Regions from separate parts of the Metabacillus sp. KH_069 genome, predicted to be linked through region 3. Evidence: riboswitches for the same ligand, from Rfam matches in the RefSeq annotation. Region 3 holds a riboswitch; each other region holds the start of a gene.

What was found. Region 3 has a riboswitch for thiamine pyrophosphate ahead of tenA (thiaminase II). Riboswitches for the same ligand answer to the same signal wherever they lie in the genome.
Region 1: another riboswitch for thiamine pyrophosphate. It lies ahead of thiT (energy-coupled thiamine transporter ThiT); the one in region 3 lies ahead of tenA (thiaminase II).
Region 2: another riboswitch for thiamine pyrophosphate. It lies ahead of thiC (phosphomethylpyrimidine synthase ThiC); the one in region 3 lies ahead of tenA (thiaminase II).

What each region holds. Positions count from the first base shown of each region.
Region 1 is NZ_CM174460.1:3,553,234-3,555,501, reverse strand. It holds gene AC3ISE_RS17970 (hypothetical protein) at 7-204, opposite strand; gene thiT (energy-coupled thiamine transporter ThiT) at 307-879, opposite strand; TPP riboswitch at 987-1,088, opposite strand; TPP riboswitch at 1,231-1,343, shown strand; gene AC3ISE_RS17960 (MTH1187 family thiamine-binding protein) at 1,445-1,735, shown strand; gene AC3ISE_RS17955 (ABC transporter permease) at 1,710-2,268, shown strand, end outside.
Region 2 is NZ_CM174460.1:3,894,875-3,897,142, forward strand. It holds gene AC3ISE_RS19645 (spore germination protein) at 1-651, opposite strand, end outside; TPP riboswitch at 961-1,070, shown strand; gene thiC (phosphomethylpyrimidine synthase ThiC) at 1,192-2,268, shown strand, end outside.
Region 3 is NZ_CM174460.1:1,057,314-1,059,581, forward strand. It holds gene AC3ISE_RS05270 (monovalent cation:proton antiporter family protein) at 1-640, shown strand, start outside; TPP riboswitch at 710-819, shown strand; gene tenA (thiaminase II) at 894-1,580, shown strand; gene tenI (thiazole tautomerase TenI) at 1,577-2,185, shown strand; gene thiO (glycine oxidase ThiO) at 2,182-2,268, shown strand, end outside.

The DNA of each region.
Region 1 (2,268 bases), 1.9 Mb from region 3:
TTCTTTTTAGTGCGGTAAAATCTGCTGATGAAACACCGCAGCAAAATATGCGAATACAAAGGCAAGCGGAAAAGAGAAAATGACAGACCAGCCGCTGACTAAATCTTCTTCGTTGCTGATCCTGATAGCTTCAAAGTAACCATATAGAAAATGAATAATCGACAATAAAAAGGTCAGCAGCATGAATGAGTAAGATAGATTCATCGTTTGCCCTCCATAAGAAATCTATTACTACTAGTACATGCAGACGAATGAGAGATTATGACAAAAAAAGCACCGAGAAAAAATCGGTGCTTTTGCCAGAATCTATTTTCTTTTTAAGACAAGAGATTTAGAAGTTGTCAGCATCAATACTAAGATAATGGAGCAAATGACAAATGTCGGCACCATGTACGATGCATTATAGCCGGCTGAATACAGCAGAACGGGCTGATCTCCTGCAAATTCTGCAAAGAATACAGCTCCTGCAAGTGTATGTGCTGCAAATCTCAGAAAGCTTCCGAGAAAAGCTGCCGCCACTACATAAGTAATTAACCGTTTTTTGTTTAGCGGGTTCAAAGAGCTTTGGACTTGCTTATAAAATACTCCTCCGGCACCCACGACGGTAAATGCGACAAAATAGTCAAGAAAACCCTGTACCGGATGCACGATTGTAGTGTAGCCCATAATCGTCTGCAAAACGCCAAGTAAAAACCCTGTAAGCAGTCCGCCTTTTAAACCGTGGCGAAAACCCATGATCAGAACTGGAATCATCGCAAGCGAGATCGACCCGCCCTGCGGCATTTTGCCAATGAAACTTGTTGCTAAATCAAGCAGAAATGCAATCGCTCCAAGGATTGCTGCCTCTACTAAGAAAACAAGACGTGTATTTGTCTGCATAGCTTTTCCCCTTTTCGGCATTCGACCGGGGCTGTTTTTTTCCATAATAAAAAGCAATGCGGGGAATGTCGGATGGTTTCCACGCACTGCTTTGGTTGGGTTATCACTTGAATCCATCGCCACATCCCTACGTAAGCTTTAACTATACAGGTTCAACGGGTCTGAACAGAATGTTCACTCTCAGCCGAATGGCTCCCCAAGTGGTCAAATGCAATATATGATTTAGACACTACTATACAGGAAGTTGCAAAATTCGACAAGGATATATTGAGATTTTTTTCAGAAAAGTTTGGAAAGCCCTTTCTTATATCTTTACAATTTTCAGGAATCTTGCTATAGTTTCCATGAATTCAATATATGCAGGGGAGCTGAGTGAACTTGGCTGAGAGGATACTGATTCTTGTATCGACCCTTTAACCTGATCTGGGTAATGCCAGCGGAGGGAATGCGGAAGATGCGTTATTTTTCCATAACTTTGCGAATGCGTTAAGGCTGCCCCAGTGGCAGCCTTTTTTGTCGTTCGGTCAGCTGTTCATATATGAAAAAAATTTAAGGAGGAAAAAGAATGTCCAGTGTAAATCTAGCATTTCAGGTGCTGCCTAAATCATCAGAGGGGAATACATATGAAATTGTCGACAAAGCCATCGAGGTTGTCCAGCAATCCGGAGTGAAATATGAGGTTGGTGCAATGGAGACGGTAATGGAGGGAGAGCTTGATAGACTGATTGAAATTGTCAAGCAAGCGCAGGATGCCTGCATTTCAGCCGGTGCGACTGAGGTAATGACTCACATGAAAATTCATTACCGTCCAAAAGAAGGGGTCACAATGGATGAAAAACTTAAGAAATACCGTTAACACCCTTTCAGGGATTGCGCTTCCTGGTATTGTGCTGCTGTCGTTCTTCTTTTTATGGGAATTGGCTGTCATCGTCACTAAAGTGGAAAAATGGATTCTGCCGCGCCCGACTGATATTTTCATCACGCTTGCAGAAATGAGAGGGACGATAGGCGTCCATATCCTGCAGACCCTGGCGGAAGCAGTGCTTGGATTATTGATCGCAATAGCCGCGGGAGTATTGATTGCTATTTTGATAGACATGTCAGAGTGGGTTCGAAAATCTGTTGAACCGCTGCTTGTTCTTTCGCAGACCATTCCCATAATCGCGCTTGCTCCACTGCTTATCATCTGGTTTGGGTTCGGTATTTTTCCTAAAGTCATCGTGGTGGCGCTCGTCTGTTTCTTTCCGATTGCCATCAACCTGTCTGATGGATTCCGTTTAGTTGACAGGGACATGGTGAAGCTCATGCAAACGCTTGGAGCAAGCGGGAGGCAGATGTTTATAAAACTGAAACTTCCTGCTGCAGCGCCTTTCTTTTTTTCAGGATTAA
Region 2 (2,268 bases), 1.6 Mb from region 3:
CTTTAATCTCGTGAGAACTTTCTCAATTAATTCTTTGTTTGTTAGATGGTTTATATAAAGAACCGCTACCCTTGTTCTTGATATGTTTCCAATCTCCAAGTATTTCACAACTAGACTTCCATCTAATATTCTTTGTCTGATTAAGTTGAGATTTATATCCATATTCTCCGTAAAACCTTCATGAGATCCGCGGACAACCTTTTCATTTTGAGGCTGTTCAACAGATCTTGCCTTATTGAGCGCAGAATCAATGGCATAAATGCAATCCAAATCTTCTATCAGAAATAAACATGCACCCTTACAAAGAAAATGAATGGCTTCATGAATATCCTTCGTTTTCAAAATCGAGGCAATTGCAACAACATCCTCAACCTCTCCCGACTCTGCTTGCTGCAAGGGTCCTAAAATATCCTGATTGATTTTTTCAGACATCATAAGCGGCACAAAATAAAGCAATAACCCTTGCTTCCCTTTGAACATAACCTTTCTTTGGCCTAAATCATCCGTATGATCCAGGTGAGTCAGGATTTTTGCGATATTCACATTAAAATGGGAAGAAACAGGTATGTTGGTATCTTTGGGAGGTGCCGTATTCATAGGCTGCTGTGGCGTTTGCTTTGATTGTTTTTTTTTCTTGAATAAAGAAAACATAGACTCACCCCTCCACTAGAATCTTTATTAGTTTCTTAGTATGTTGGTAAAAGTATGCATCCGAATATTTTAGAAAGAAAAGCGCAAGCGCCCGTTTGGCGCTGGCATGTCAGATAAGGGTCCGAGGAGCCTGAGCGATTCCGCTCGCCATCGAAGCGCAAATTTTTATACTTTCTTATCTCAGTCTGTAATCAGGTACAAGGAACCACAACCTTGTACCTGGATTATTTTCAACATTTTTAATTGTGAAAATAATCACTTGCAGCCTGCTGCTTTTCCTGCTATATTGCTAACAAATGAATATTTTATTCATTCTGCTGGGGGAGTCCATGATGCTGGACTGAGAAAAGAACGAGAGTCTTTGACCCTTTGAACCTGATCTGGATGATACCAGCGTAGGGAAGCGGTGTGGCGTAGGCCGTTCTTTTTGGCTTTTTACACATACTGTTCCAAGGGTTCTGTTCATTAACAGAACCCTTTTTCTATTCTTTCGCGGGTGCAGATCAAAACTCTACTAAACGATATGAGGAGGAGTTAAGATTGGATTTCGCATTTACTAAACCGTTTGAGGGCAGCAAAAAGAGGTACAAAACAGGATCAAGAGAGGACATTTGTGTTCCTTTTAGGGAAATTGAACTCGCGCAAAATCATGAGCCTGTGCTTGTTTATGATACGAGCGGTCCATACACAGATTCAGCAGCTGCCATTAATATTAAAAAAGGATTGCCTGAAGTAAGAAGAAGCTGGATTTTTGATCGGGGGGATGTTGAAGTATATTCAGGGCGCAGCGTAAAGCCTGAGGATAACGGCCGCCAAGAGAATGTCACTCCACATGGAAACGTCTTTACTGGTGACAGAAACGTACTCCGGGCAAAAAAGAATGCTAATGTCACTCAGCTTCATTACGCCAGAAAAGGGATCATTACACCGGAGATGGAGTACATAGCCATTCGTGAAAACATGGACCATGAATTCATTAGAAGTGAAGTCGCGGCCGGCAGAGCCATCATTCCGGCAAACATCAACCATAGAGAAAGTGAGCCGATGATCATCGGCAAACATTTCCATGTCAAAATCAATGCCAATATAGGCAACTCAGCCGTCACTTCATCCATTGAAGAAGAAGTGGAAAAAATGACATGGGCGATTAAATGGGGGGCTGATACCATCATGGATTTATCGACTGGCAAAGATATTCACACCACCAGAGAATGGATCATCAGAAATTCTCCAGTACCTGTTGGCACAGTTCCCATCTATCAGGCGCTTGAAAAAGTGAATGGCATTGCTGAGGATTTGACCTGGGAAGTTTATAGAGATACCTTAATCGAACAGGCAGAACAAGGGGTCGATTATTTTACTATTCATGCTGGTGTATTGCTGCGGTACATTCCTTTAACCATTAAAAGAACAACCGGAATTGTATCACGAGGAGGATCCATTCTCGCTGGCTGGTGTTTAGCCCATCACGAAGAAAACTTTCTATATACCCACTTTGAGGAGATTTGCGAGATCTTAAAGCAATATGATATTTCCATTTCCTTAGGTGATGGCCTGCGTCCCGGATCGATTGCAGATGCAAATGATGAAGCCCAATTTGCAGAACTAGAAACCCTG
Region 3 (2,268 bases):
TTTCATTGGGGCCAATCAGATGACACTTCCAGTAACGCGCGAGTTAAACCCGAAGATGTATGATACAACGGTGTATCATACTCATATCGATAAAAATGAACAGCAGATCGCTGAATCACTTTTTCAGATTGAAGACCTTGAAGATTATTCGATTGAAACGCTTCAGTCAAAAGGTGTTTTCAGTGCAGATATCCTGATTGCCGCTACAGGAGATGAAGATGCGAATGCGGAAATCTCCTTATTTGCGAAAGAGCTTGAAGTTGACCGGGTGATAGCAAGCATTTCGTCACCATTATTGGATGAACAGCTTAGAGCAAAGGGAATCGATGTCTTCTCTGTCCTGTTATCTACAAAAACTCTGCTCAGAGCTCTTATTGAAGCTCCTGGCATCATGAAAATTCTGACTCATAATGATTCGGCGCTGTACCAGATAAAAATGAACAACAGACGCTACGATGGCATGGTGCTTCGCAGCTTTCCCTTTACAGGCGACGTTATTTTTGTCCGTATTTTCAGGGAAAATGAATCGATTGTGCCGCATGGAGATACAGAGCTGAAACGCGGAGATCTGCTGATTCTGACTGGATCAGCTGAATATGTGGATGAGCTCAGACAAGAACTTGAATTCCATAAAAGCTGAAAGTTTTGACTTGAAAGTTTCTTTCAGCATGATATGATGTACATGTAAATATTTCTAAAATCATATATGAACTACCGCTAGGGGAGCCCTGTTAGAAGGGCTGAGATTGAAGTTTGCCTTCAAGACCCTCAGAACCTGATCTGGCTAAAACCAGCGTAGGGAAGTGGTGTAAAGGTCTATTCATACACCACTTTTCTATGCGAAAAGTGGTTTTTTGCTGTTTTCGCACCTAAAAAATGAGGAGGAACAAAACATGTCATTTTCAAAAGAATGCCGGGAGTATGCAAATAAATGGTGGGAAGGAAGCTTTGAACATCCTTTCGTAAAAGGAATTGGCGATGGCACCCTTTCAAAAGATAAATTTAAATATTATGTGATGCAGGATTCATATTACTTAACGCATTTTGCAAAAGTGCAGGCTTTTGCAGGGGCGATGGCGCCTGATTTGCATACTACTTACCGGATGTCCGTTCATTCCCAGGGAACGTACGAGGCAGAGCTCTCTCTGCATCAGCAATTTTCTGTCCTGCTTGGCATTACAGACAGGGAAAGGGAAGAATTTAAGCCATCTCCAACTGCGTATGCTTACACCTCCCATATGTACCGTTCCGTTGCGACGGGAAATCTTGGAGAAATCATCGCCGCATTACTTCCTTGTTACTGGCTCTATTATGAAGTCGGGGAGCATCTGAAAGATTGCAAACCAGGTGATGATGTTTATGAAAAATGGATCGCGACTTATCACGGTGAATGGTTTAAAGAGCTGGTTCTTGAACAGATTGCACGATTTGACGAGCTTGCTCTGCATGCAAGCGATCACGAGAGACAAATGATGAAAGAAAACTTCCTCATCAGTTCAATATATGAATATCGCTTCTGGGACATGGCGGAAAAAATGGAAGTGTGGGATGAGTCAGAAACCGTGCTGATGCAAAAGTGAAATTACATCTTGTGACAGACGGCCGTCGCAATATATCAGAGCTCATAAAAATCATCACAGACATACATACAGCTGCAGATGCCATTCATATTAGAGAAAAGAATAAATCGGCCGGGGAACTGATAGAGCTGGTTGAAGCTCTCCATCAAAATGGGGTGCCGAAATCAAAGCTTGTCATGAATGACCGGGTGGACGCCGCTGTTCTTTCTGGTTTGCATCAGGTTCAGCTCCCATCGCACAGCTTTGATGTGAAAATGGTGAAACAGAGGTTTCCGCACCTTGTCGCAGGCTGTTCTGTCCACACTGCTGCTGAAGCAATATATTGTGCTGAAAATGGGGCAGACCGGCTCCTATTCGGCCATGTATTTCAGACATCATCCAAAGAAGGTCTAAAAGCAAGAGGGATTGGCGCATTAAAAGAAATAGCGGAATCTGTCAGCATTCCTGTCATTGCAATTGGAGGAATCATTCCCGCTGTCATTCCGGAAATAAGAGATTTAAAGATTGAAGGAGCAGCCGTGATGTCCTACGTTTTTTCATCAAATCATCCTTATCATGCTGCATGTGAGATTGCAGAACAATTAAAAGGGGGAATGGGCGATTGAAACCTTTTTTTGATGCCGGTATTATCGGCGGAGGCGTCATCGGGCTTGCCTCTGCCTATTTTTTAGCGAAAGCAGGTATCCGC